DNA from 4 places in the Pandoraea sp. NPDC090278 genome. Region 3 is predicted to be linked to each of the others. Evidence: predicted binding sites of a transcription regulator. Region 3 holds the regulator's gene; each other region holds the start of a gene.
What was found. Region 3 encodes FNR, which switches genes on or off when oxygen is low (the NO sensors DNR and NnrR bind a similar motif). Its sites were predicted from a motif close to TTGATNNNNATCAA; they were not measured.
Positions count from the first base shown of each region.

Region 1 (3,098 bases), on a different contig from region 3:
CACGCGCACACGGACTTCGCCGTCCGGCCCGGCAAACACGCGGTCGTCGCTCCAGAACTCGCTGGGCAGACCCAGCACGCCGTGCTCGCCCAGCTCTTGCGGCGTGACCGGTTCACCATGTTCGGCGATATACGCGGGCGACGCGCACAGCATCACACGCGTCTCCGCGAGCACGCGCGAAATCAGGCTTTCGCTGTTGATCATGCGCGTGAGCAGAATGCCGCAGTCGTAGCCTTCTTCGACCAGATCGACGGCCCTGTCGGTCAGTGTGAGATCGACCACGACCTTCGGGTGCAGCTCCTGATACTTCTTGACCAGCGGCGCAAGATTGCGCACCCCGAACGACACGGGCGCGACGACCTTCAAGGTGCCTTTGGGGTCGCGTGACGCACTGGAGATGAGGGCGTCGGCTTCATCGACTTCGTCGATGATCTGCCGACAGCGTTCGAGATACACCTGCCCGGCGCCGGTCAGCGACAGGCTACGGGTGGTGCGGTTGAGCAAGCGAACGCCGAGATGCGATTCCAGTTCTGCGACGTGCCGCGTGACCACAGCGGCGGACAGATCCATCTGGGCGGCCGTACGGGCGAAACTCCCGTTATCGGCCACTTTGACGAAAACGCGCATCGATTGCAGACGGTCCATGTTGTTTCCAATCGTGATGTGCCGCGTCGTTCCGGCAGAAGCGCAAAGGGCGTATGCGCGTATGGGCAGACCGGCAAGCTGCCAGCACTGCGGATACCTGGGGAAATTCGCTAAAACCCGCGGGCACCGGTCGGACCGCCGCCCCGGCGGTTCCGGGGCGAGCCTCGCGCGTGCCGCCAGGGCTGTCGACACGGCGGGGACTTCAATAAGGCGCTAGCTTACCGTAGACGACAAAAAATTGCCTGCCGCGGCAATGATTTCGGTGCACGTCAGGCGTGCCGCGTGCGCACCGCGACGCAAGAATTCACTTCCAATGCGGCGATTTGCGCAACGACGTCCCGCATTGCAGGCGTCTCACGCGGCTTGCATGCCGCCGACAAGGCTGTTTGACGCAGGTCACGGCGCGTCGCGCGTGGCGGGGCTAGAGTCGAGTGTCTCCTATGTTTCGGGCCTCGTCATGAACCCCCTTCCCATTTTGTCGACGCCTTGCGCCAGTTCCCCTGACGATCCGCATGTCGGCAAACCGTGTCCGGGCTGCACATCCCGCAGTTTGGGAGCAGATCCCGGGCATTCGCGCTGCCGGACCCGCACAGCGCCGCCGTCTCCGGCATCGGCCAGTCCCGTTCAGTTCGACGCGCGTCTGCTCAGCCGTTACGACGTGAACGGACCGCGCTACACCTCGTATCCGACCGCGCTGCAATTCCACGACGATTTCGGTGTGGGCGACTACGCCCGCGCCGCCGCGCAATCCAAGCGCACCGGCAAACCGGTCTCGCTGTATCTGCACGTGCCGTTTTGCGACACGGTGTGTTTCTACTGTGCGTGCACCAAGATCGTGACGAACAACCGCGCGCATGCAGACGCCTATGTCAAGCGTCTTCACGCGGAAATCGCGCGGCAGGCGACGTTGCTCGGCGCTGGCCGCACGCTCGCACAGATGCACTGGGGCGGCGGCACCCCGACGTTCCTCTCACTGGAACAGATCGCCTCGCTCGTCGACGCCATCAGCCGTCACTTCGTCATGACACCCGACGACAGCGCCGAATACGCCATCGAGATCGATCCGCGAAGCGCGGGGCCGGCGTCCATTCGTGCGCTTCGCGCCCTCGGCTTCAACCGACTCTCCATCGGTGTGCAGGACTTCGATCCGCGCGTTCAGGAGGCGATTCACCGCGTGCAGCCTCGCGCGCTCGTAGAAGCGACGCTGGACGCTGCGCGCAACTGTGGCTTCAAGTCCGTCAATTTCGATCTGATCTACGGCCTGCCACATCAGACGACCGCATCCTTCTCGAACACGCTCGACGCTGTCATCGAGATGGCTCCGGAGCGTTTGTCGGTCTTCAGCTACGCGCATCTGCCGCAACAGTTCAAGATGCAGCGCTGTCTGCCCGACGCGCTGCCGGACGGTCCTGAAAAGCTCGCGTTGCTGCAAACGATCATCGCGCGGCTGACGGCCGCCGGTTACGTCTACATCGGCATGGATCACTTCGCGCGCCCCGACGACGAACTCGCCCTCGCGCAAGCGGCTGGCACGCTGCATCGCAACTTCCAGGGTTACAGCACGCGGGCCGATTGCGATCTCATCGGTGTGGGCATGTCGGCCATTGGCCGTGTGGGCGACAGCTATGCGCAGAATGCCAAGACGCTCAAAACGTACTACGACGCCATCGACGCGGGCGGTCTTGCGATTGCGCGCGGCGTGCAACTCGATCGGGACGACCACATCCGGCGCGATGTCATCTCGCGACTCATGTGTCACATGACGCTGGACTTCAGCACAATCGAAGATGCCCACGACATCGACTTCGTCGCTTACTTCGCGAGCGAACTCGGCGAGCTGGCCGATCTCGCGGCAGACGGGCTCGTGGCCATCGATGCACACGGACTGCGCGTGCTACCCGCCGGACGCCTGCTCGTGCGTGTGGTGGCGCAAGTTTTCGACAGCTACCGCCGCAGCACCGCCAACGCGCGATGCGCCAAGGTCATGTGACGTCGACAGACCGCAAGCGCCGGGGCACGCAAACCGTCGCATGAAAGCAAAACGCCCGGTGGGATCTCCACCGGGCGTTTTTCATTCTCGACGGCATCGAAGGGTGATCGATGCCGCACTCGAATGCTCAGTTGCGTTCAGCAGCAGCGGCCACCGCTCTTGCCACCGTAGCGCGCCTCCTGCCGTTCGCGGAAGAACGCCTCGTAGCTCATGACCGGCCGATCCGGATGCGTGGCCTGCATGTGCGCCACATACGTGTCGTAATCGGGCAAGCCGACCATCAATCGCATGGCCTGTCCCAGATACCGTCCGACCTTACCGACTTCATCGAGCATGGGGTGTCCTCCGCTGTGCGTCCACGTGTGCGCCGTGCTCAGACCCGCTGCCCGGAGGGCATCGGCTCGAACGGCGTTTCCTGGGCCGTCGGCTTGTTTTCCCGACGGGCGATGAGGATGGTGCGCAC
Region 1 covers NZ_JBIVYJ010000002.1:522,630-525,727, reverse strand. The annotation lists gene ACIQWO_RS10660 (LysR family transcriptional regulator) at 1-645, opposite strand, end outside; gene hemN (oxygen-independent coproporphyrinogen III oxidase) at 1,196-2,635, shown strand; gene ACIQWO_RS10650 (YbdD/YjiX family protein) at 2,773-2,970, opposite strand; gene ACIQWO_RS10645 (carbon starvation CstA family protein) at 3,009-3,098, opposite strand, start outside.
Region 1: a site for FNR is predicted at 1,032-1,045, ahead of hemN (oxygen-independent coproporphyrinogen III oxidase). Genes of this name have one in related genera too.

Region 2 (3,098 bases), on a different contig from region 3:
CGCACTTCTCCCAGTGATCTGCTGAGTCGAGCGAGTGGCCGGCGTTGCCGTGCTCGCTGTGCAGACCCGTGGGCTGAGCTTGAGCAGGATTGGGCGCAGGCGGTGCCTGCGCGTCGCCATGGCCGCTGTGGCCGTCATGCGCGGGCTCCCGTTGGGCGTCAGCGCGCGGGGTGGTGTTCGTGCCCAGCGAGGCCTGTGTGCCCTGCACCGTGCAGTAGACCGCGAACGGATCCGTCTGCATCGCGGCGCGCCATTGCGCAATCGCAGGCATGAGCGCAGCCAGCAGGATCGCCAGCAGGGCGATCCCGATTGCGACGCGATGCTGACGAAGCTTGCGCATGCTGGGCCGGATCAAACAGATGGATGAAAAATACGGGAATCGCCGGGCTGTCGAGTGGATCAGCCCGCGAGAGTGTCCTGCGATGACGTCATAAGCTCATCACGTCATCAGCTAACCGCGCGGATCGCCGCGAAGGCAAAGGCGTGGATCAGGCGACTCTCGGGAAAGGAGGCATTGTAGGGGGTCTTGTCGAGGGGCGTAAATGCTTTGCGTTCGCATGTAGGGACGACGCGACAATTTGCCGCATCGTCCGATGGAACCAAAAAAAGGAGCGCCACGGCCCCCCGGCACGTGGCGCCCCACACCGGATATCAGAACTTCATGCCGACGCCTACGCCGACGATCAGCGGATCGATGTGCAACGTGCCGAGGTCGGTGCCCGCGAGCGACGTATCGGTCTTCATCCAGATCTTCTTGATGTCGATGTTGAAGAAAAGGTTTTTCGTCATCTGAATGTCGACACCGGCTTGCAGCGCCGGTCCGACGCTGTGGTTCTTGATCGAGATCGGGGTGCCGCCTGCATTCAGGTTGCTGTTCCAGAAGCGCGTGTAGTTGATACCGGCGCCAACATACGGACGCACCTTTCCCGCGTGATTGAAGTGGTATTGCAGCAGGAGTGTCGGCGGCAGCACGTTCACGCCGCCGAGGTGCCCGAGGTTCGACGTGAGTTGATGGCGCGACATGCCAAGAATGAGTTCGACGCCCACGTTGTCGAGAATCATGTACGTGAAGTCGAGTTCCGGCACGATGGCGTTGTTGACGGTGACGCCGAGCGTCGGCAGAACGCTGCCACTCGCATGCGAGTCCGGCAGGATACCGATGGCGCGTACGCGCGCGAGGATGTCACCGGCATAGATGCCCTGCGAGCTGTCCTTGATGAAACCGAAGGTCTTCGTGGGGGCCGTGTTGTCGGCGGCCTGTGCCGTGCTTTGTGCGAAGGCAGATGCGCTGAAGAGGGCGGCACCGGTAGTCAGTGCGGCGGCGAGAGCCGTGGCGCCGAGGGAGTGCTTCATGATGTTGTCCAAAGTCGTGAGTGAGCACGACCGATGGTAGAAGCACGATGCGCTGCGGAACTTGATGCGCGTCAAGCGAGAGACAGCGCGCACGCGTGATGCGACAAACTGTCGCGTGCGCCGGTTTTGGTAGGATGCGGACTTTGCCACGCATTCCCCCATCGTGAAGCGCCCGATTTCGTCGCTGTTTTCTTCGCTGCTGCACGCCGTCGCCCAAGCAGGTCGACGGGGTCTTCGCCTTTTGCAACCGCTGGCCCCGTATGCAGCGCGCGCCTGGCATCACCTGCGCCATCCCACGCGTCGAGGTGTGCTGATCGGCATCGCGGCGCTGCCTTGTCTGCTCGTCGCTTATACGCTGATCCTGATTCCGTTCACGCCGAGCATTCGCGACATTCGCCGGGCCAAAGTCGACCAGCCTGCGCAGGTCTTGTCCGCCGATGGGAAGCTGTTGGCCGAGTTCCGGCCGTCGAACCGCGAGTGGGTGGCGTTGAAGGACATCTCGCCCAACGTCGTCAAGGCGTTGGTGTCGACGGAAGACCATCGCTTTTACGAACACCACGGCATCGATCTGAAGCGTACGGCAGGGGCGGCGCTGCGCACGTTCTCGGGCGACCGTCAGGGCGGCTCGACGATTACGCAACAGCTCGCCCGCAATTTGTACCCGGACGACATCGGCCGCGCCCCGACGCTCACTCGCAAACTCAAGGAAGCGATCACCGCGCTCAAAATCGAGGCGCTGTACACGAAGCCCGAGATTCTCGAGACGTACCTGAACACGGTGCCCTTCCTGTACAACGCATACGGCATCGAAATGGCCGCGCGTACGTACTTCGACAAGTCTGCCGATCAGTTGGACGTCGTCGAAGCCGCCACGCTCGTCGGCATGCTCAAGGGCAACAGCTATTACAACCCGGTGATCAATCCCGAGCGCGCACTGCAACGCCGTAACACGGTGCTTGCGCAGATGGTGAAGTTCGGCGATCTCGATGAATCGAAGCTCGCGGCGCTGCAAAAGCGGCCGTTGCGCGTCGACTTCGAACGTCAGACGGAAGAGCCGGGGCCCGCACCGCACTTCGCACTGCAATTGCGCAAGTGGCTGATCGGCTGGGCGGATCGCAACGACTACAACATCTACTCGGACGGTCTGGTGGTGCACACCACCATCGACGCGCGCTTGCAGTCTATGGCGACGCAAGCGCTCACGCGTCAGGCGAATCAATTGCAAGGCATTGCCGACGCGAACTGGTCGGCACGCGGTGGTTGGCGTGACAGTACGGCGCTGGTCCAGTCGTTCGTGCGCGAGACGGCGGAATATCGCAACGCCGTGGCCGGGGGCGAAGCGCCCGAAGCGGCGATGAAGCGTCTGTTCGCCGACAAGACGTTCATGCAGAACCTGCGCACGACGAAGACGCGCGTGCAAGCCGGTTTCCTCGCCATCGATCCGCGCACCGGCGAAATCCGCGCGTGGGTCGGCAGCCGCGACTTCACGACCGATCCGTTCGATCACGTGCAGCAGGCGCGTCGTCAGCCGGGTTCGACGTTCAAGCCGTTTGTGTATGGTGCGGCCTTCGTCAAGGGACGCAAGCCGGACGACACCATCGTCGATCAGGTCGTGGAGATTCCGCTCGCGGGCGGTGAGATCTGGCGACCCAGCGACGACACCACGCCAACCAACAAGCCGATGAAGCTCGCCGACGCGCTGGCGCAATCGCGCAACACCGTCACGGCGCAGTTGATGCAGGATG
Region 2 covers NZ_JBIVYJ010000004.1:268,060-271,157, forward strand. The annotation lists gene ACIQWO_RS16320 (DUF2946 domain-containing protein) at 1-340, opposite strand, end outside; gene ACIQWO_RS16325 (OmpW family protein) at 652-1,353, opposite strand; gene ACIQWO_RS16330 (penicillin-binding protein 1A) at 1,529-3,098, shown strand, end outside.
Region 2: a site for FNR is predicted at 1,415-1,428, ahead of ACIQWO_RS16325 (OmpW family protein). Genes of this name have one in related genera too.

Region 3 (3,098 bases):
CCGCCTGCGTCGCACCTTCTTGCGCGCCTTCTTCTATATCGACGCTCTGCACATCTTGCGGCGAATCGTCGCCGGCAGGAACCGCAGATTCCGATACTTCGGAAAATTCCTCGTGTTGCGCATCGGCATCGTCTTGCTCACTGACGTGCGCAGCGTCTCCGAGTTCCGCCACATCGGGCGAAATCTCAGCCGATGCATCGGCGTCGAGCGCCACAACATCGGTCGATGCCTGCACTTCGCCTTCGGCCAGCACGGCGTCAAGCAGCGCCTCTTCCGACAGCGCGTCGTCACCGACCGGCGCCGGACGTTGGTCCTCCGGCAGCCCCTGCGCAAGCGGCAGATCGTCGGCACGCGTTTGCGCCAGACGGGCCAGTGCCTCGGCATCGGCCACCGGCGCATCGTCCGTGGCTTCCGCTTCAACTTCTTCGCCCTCGGCACGCTCACCGAATTCGATGTTCTGCTGCGCCAGCAGATCGATCTGCGCCTGCGCGGCCGGGTCTTCCAACGGCGGCAACGCATCGAGCGCGCGTAGGCCGAGGTCGTCCAGGAAGTCCTTGGTCGTCACATACAGACCAGGGCGTCCCGGCACGTCGCGATGACCGATCACTTCAATCCAGCCACGATCTTCGAGCTGCTTGATGATCTGCGTATTGACCGTCACGCCGCGAATCTCTTCGATATCGCCACGCGTAACCGGTTGACGGTAAGCAATGATCGCCAGCGTCTCCATCACAGCGCGCGAGTACTTCGGCGGCTTCTCTGGATTGAGGCGGTCAAGGTATTCACGCATGCGCGGACGGCTTTGGAAACGCCAGCCGGTGGCCAGCGCCACCAATTCCACACCTCGGCCGTCCCATTGCACGCGGATTTCCTCGAGCAGCGCGCGCACCGTGTCACCAGACACGGCGTCATTGAAGAGCTTACGCAGATCGCCGACCTTGAGCGGCTCCTGCGCGCAAATCAACGCGGTCTCGAGGACGAGTTTCGCCTCTTGGGTATTCATGTGCGACTAAGCAGACCGGGGGCTTGGCGACCCGGTATCAGGAATAAATGGATGCTTGGAACCAGAAAACGGTCGTCGATGGAAGACTACCGTTTCGCATAAGCGCGCGCCCTATTGTGTTCGGTCGTAGTGACGGCGGCGCGACCAGAATGCTTCGAAACGACCTGCCGGGAAAACGCCCAGGCCGATAGTACGGCAAGACGGACGTCCGGTATGTGCGCAATTATTACTGAAACATCCACGTCCGTAAAGCGCCGTCACAAACCTTCGCGTCCCGGCTGTCGAAACGACGGGTCGACGCCTCATGGTAAACTCTCGAAATAACTTCAGGGGCCTCCATGACCACCGACATCGGTCGCATTCCCGGCAACCCCATCCCGGTTGCTCAGCCTCGTTGTTCCACGTGCTCGCTGGGGCAGTTCTGCCTGCCCGTCGGCATCCCTGAGCCGGAGCTGGAACGACTGGACGCACTCGTGAGCGAGCGCCGCCGCCTCAAGAAAGGCGAAGTGCTCTATCACGCCAACGATGACCTCACCGCCGTCTATGGCATTCGTTTCGGGTCGCTCAAAAGCTGCGTCACGGCCCCCGACGGCCGTGAACAGGTCGTCGGCTTCCACCTTCAGGGCGAGCTGATCGGCCTCGACGCCATAGCCGACAACCATCACCCGACCACTGCCGTGGCGCTCGAAGACAGCGAACTGTGCATCGCCCGTTTCGGCGAGCTGGAGACGCTTTCGCGCCAAGTGCCGTCGCTGCAACGCCAGTTGCATCGTCTGATGAGCCAGGAAATCCGCAACGAGCACCAGCAACTGCTCGCCCTGGGGACGATGCGCGCCGAGGAGCGTCTGGCTGTCTTCCTGCTGAATCTCTCCGAGCGCCTGTCCGCACGGGGTTACGCTGCCAACGAGTTCGTGCTGCGCATGAGCCGTGAGGAAATCGGCAGCTTCCTGGGTCTCAAACTGGAGACGGTCAGCCGCCTGTTCTCGCGTTTCGCACAGAATGGGATGATCGAAATCCGTCAACGCCACGTCAAGATCATCGACGGCGCCGCCCTGCGCGAACTCGCTGGCGTGCATCACTGCTGATCCGGCTTCCGGGGGCGCTGAGCGCCCCCGCTCATACGCCCCCGCCTGCTCGCTCACACTTCCCCACAGAACACCGTACCCTCTGCGCCGCGATTCTCCCGCGTTGCCGATCTGCCTCTAATGCGCTACTGATCCGTTACCGATAAGCTACCGGCCGGGCGCTCCCGGTGCCTTGCGCCAGATCAAAAGGACCGACGTTCGACAAGCCCCGGCAAAGGCTCCATAATCGGCGCGTTCGCCGCCCCGCCCGTCGGCCGAGGGCGACCACGCATACGACACGCGCTTGTCTCCGATGGAGGACGCCGTTATGCCCGCTGCCATATTTCTCAGTCCGGAAGACGCCGAACACGCGTTCTACGAAGCGCTGCGCGCTGGCGATACGGACTTGCTGATGGACGTCTGGTCGGAAGACGAGGAAGTCGTGTGCATTCACCCTGCGGGGCCACGGCACGTGGGCCCTGCGGCGGTCAGAACAAGCTGGCGGGAGGTTCTCGCCAAAGGCGGCCTGCAGGTGACGGCGAATCACCTTCAAGTGGCCCACAATCCGTTGTGCGCCGTTCACAACGTGCTTGAGCAGATTCAGGTCGAGAGCCAGCCGGAAGCGCGCTTCGCGTTCGTGCTCGCCACGAACGTCTATCTGAAAGAAGCCGACGGTTGGCGCCTGGTACTGCATCACGCCAGCCCGGCCATCGGCCACGAAGACACCGGCTCACAGATGCCGAGGACGCATCGGCTCCATTGAGCAAGCCTAAGTCGCCCGCCCGCCAGCACCCGTCGGCCACTGCGCCTCCCAGTACGGCACCGGGCTGAAGCGCGCCTGCAGGAACTCGATCATCGCCTGCGTCTTGGGCGGTACGAACACCCGGCTCGGATAGACAGCCCAGATGGCGACCTCCTCCGCGAGCGGATACGCCGGTAACACCGGCACCAGTTCCCCCCGCTGCAAGTGGGCCGCGACATCCCACGTCGACTTCAGCGCAATACCCAACCCCGCCAGCACCGCGTCGCGC
Region 3 covers NZ_JBIVYJ010000001.1:698,727-701,824, reverse strand. The annotation lists gene scpB (SMC-Scp complex subunit ScpB) at 1-1,003, opposite strand, end outside; gene fnr (fumarate/nitrate reduction transcriptional regulator Fnr) at 1,342-2,088, shown strand; gene ACIQWO_RS03060 (YybH family protein) at 2,396-2,830, shown strand; gene ACIQWO_RS03055 (LysR family transcriptional regulator) at 2,837-3,098, opposite strand, start outside.

Region 4 (3,098 bases), on a different contig from region 3:
AAGCATCCCCTATGCGCGAAGCGATTGCAATGCGCTGTATCAATCGGAAAACGCAAAGCGATTGACGCAGGTTCTGAAGCTGACGGCGCTGTCACAGTCCTGAGACAGCGTGTGCCACACCGCAGGACACAGGTGTCACGGAATCGATACACACCGCGCCGTCCAGCTCGCCGCCAGGGCGCGTCGTTGCGCGGATTCGGATGTCTGGCCCACGACTTGCTTAGTAGCGTCTTGCGCAGCCAACGTCCGCGCTACAACGATATCCGGAGACACAACATGAAATACGCCCCGCCCGGCACGCCCGGTGCCCTGTTGTCCCTACAACCGCGTTACGAGAACTTCATCGGCGGCAGGTTCGTGCCACCCGTGGAGGGCCAGTACTTCACCAACACATCGCCGGTCACCGGTGCGGTCATCGGCGAATTCCCCCGCTCGAACGGCGCAGACATCGAACTGGCGCTCGACGCAGCGCATGCGGCAGCGGCCAAGTGGGGGAAGACGTCCGTACAGGCCCGCTCACGCATTCTGTTGCAGATCGCCGACCGGCTGGAATCGCAACTGGAGCGCTTCGCCGTGGCGGAGACGTGGGACAACGGCAAACCTGTGCGCGAGACGCTCGCCGCAGACTTGCCGCTGGCCGTCGATCACTTCCGTTACTTCGCCGGTTGCATCCGCGCGCAGGAAGGCACCGCCGCCGAGATCGACGAGCACACTGCCGCGTATCACTTCCATGAGCCGCTGGGCGTGGTCGGTCAGATCATCCCGTGGAATTTCCCGTTGCTGATGGCGGCATGGAAGCTTGCTCCCGCGCTCGCGGCAGGCAACTGCGTGGTGCTCAAGCCCGCCGAGCAAACGCCGCTGACGATCACGCTGTTTGCCGAACTGGTCGGCGATCTGTTGCCGCCCGGCGTCCTCAACATCGTGCAAGGCTTCGGTAAGGAGGCGGGTGAAGCGCTGGCGACGAGCAAGCGCATCGCAAAGATCGCCTTTACGGGTTCGACGCCCGTCGGCAATCACATCCTGACGCGCGCCGCCGCCAACCTGATTCCGAGCACCGTCGAGCTGGGCGGCAAGTCGCCGAACATCTTCTTCGACGACATCATGCATGGGGAGCCGGAGTTCATCGAGAAGGCCGCAGAAGGCCTCGTGCTGGGCTTCCTGAATCAGGGCGAGGTCTGCACCTGTCCGTCGCGTGCGCTCGTCCAGGAGTCGATTTACGAGCCCTTCATGGAGGTGGTGATGAAACGGGTCGAGCGCATCAAGCGCGGCGATCCGCTCGATACCGAGACGGCCGTGGGCGCACAGGCGTCGCAACAGCAGTTCGACAAGATCCTCACGTATCTCGATCTGGCGCGTAAGGAAGGTGCACAGGTACTGACGGGCGGCGGCATCGAGATGCTCGACGGACCGCTCGCGTCGGGCTTCTACATCCAGCCCACCCTGCTCAAGGGCGAGAACCGCATGCGCGTGTTCCAGGAAGAAATCTTCGGCCCGGTGGTCGGCGTGACGACCTTTAAGAACGAAGCCGAAGCCCTCGCCATCGCCAACGACACGGAGTTCGGTCTGGGCGCTGGCGTATGGACGCGCGACATCAATCGCGCCTATCGCATGGGCCGTGGCATTCAGGCGGGGCGTGTGTGGACGAACTGCTATCACCTCTACCCGGCCCACGCGGCGTTCGGCGGCTACAAGAAGTCCGGCATCGGCCGCGAGACGCACAAGATGATGCTCGACCACTACCAGCAGACGAAAAATTTGCTCGTGAGTTACGACGTCAATCCGCTCGGTTTCTTCTGAGCAATCCCTCTAGTCGTATGTGACCTTGCAGTAGATCAAAGACGCATCGCGCAGCGAGTGCGATGCTGTCTTTGATGCATGCAAAAGATGATTCTGGACACCCCGTCGCGCCATTGGCGCGCGGGGCGTACCCCTCACAGAACAGATAAGGAGCATGACGATGAGCACGACTTTCTTCATTCCCGCCGTCAACATGATGGGCGTGGGCAGTCTCGACGAAGCGATTGCCGCCCTGCGCCAATACCATTTCCGCCGCGCCCTGATCGTGACCGATGCCGGTCTCGCGAAGGCGGGCGTCGCCGAGAAAGTGGCGAAGCTGCTGACGCAGCAGGACATTCAGGCCGTCGTCTTCGATGGTGCCAAGCCGAACCCCACGGTGAGCAACGTCGAAGCGGGTCTGGCAATCCTTAAACAGAACCAGTGCGACTTCGTGATTTCGCTGGGTGGCGGCTCGCCGCATGACTGCGCGAAGGGGATTGCGCTGTGCGCGACGAATGGCGGTCACATCTCGGAGTATGAAGGCGTCGATCAGTCGAAGAAGCCGCAATTGCCGCTCGTCGCGATCAACACGACGGCGGGCACCGCAAGCGAGATGACGCGCTTTTGCATCATCACGGACGAAAAGCGTCATGTGAAGATGGCCATCGTTGACCGCAACGTCACACCGTTGTTGTCCGTCAACGATCCGGCGCTGATGGCGGCGATGCCCAAGGGGCTGACGGCCGCGACCGGCATGGATGCACTGACGCACGCCACCGAAGCTTACGTGTCGACGGCGGCCACACCGATCACCGACGCGTGTGCGTTGAAGGCCGTCACGCTGATCTCGCAGAACCTGCGTCGCGCGGTGTCGCACGGCGACGACATGACCGCGCGCGAGAACATGGCGTATGCACAGTTCCTGGCGGGCATGGCGTTCAACAACGCATCGCTCGGTTACGTGCACGCGATGGCGCACCAGTTGGGCGGGTTCTACGATCTGCCGCACGGCGTGTGCAACGCTGTGCTGCTGCCGCACGTGGAAGAGTTCAATGCGAGCACCAGCGCGGCACGTCTGAAAGACATTGCGCAGGCGATGGGAGAAAAGGTCGAAGGGTTGAGCGACGAGGAAGGTGCGAAGGTCGCCATCGCCGCGATTCGCCGGTTGTCGAAGGACATCGGCATTCCGGCTGGGCTGGCCGAACTCGGGGCGAAGAAGGAAGACGTCCCGACGCTCGCTGTCAACGCAATGCAGGACGCCTGCGGGTTCACCAACCCGCGTCGCGCTGAGCAAGCGGAAATCGAAGCGATTTTCCTGCGGG
Region 4 covers NZ_JBIVYJ010000008.1:175,858-178,955, reverse strand. The annotation lists gene ACIQWO_RS25035 (aldehyde dehydrogenase family protein) at 277-1,797, shown strand; gene yiaY (L-threonine dehydrogenase) at 1,958-3,098, shown strand, end outside.
Region 4: a site for FNR is predicted at 1,823-1,836, ahead of yiaY (L-threonine dehydrogenase). Genes of this name have one in related genera too.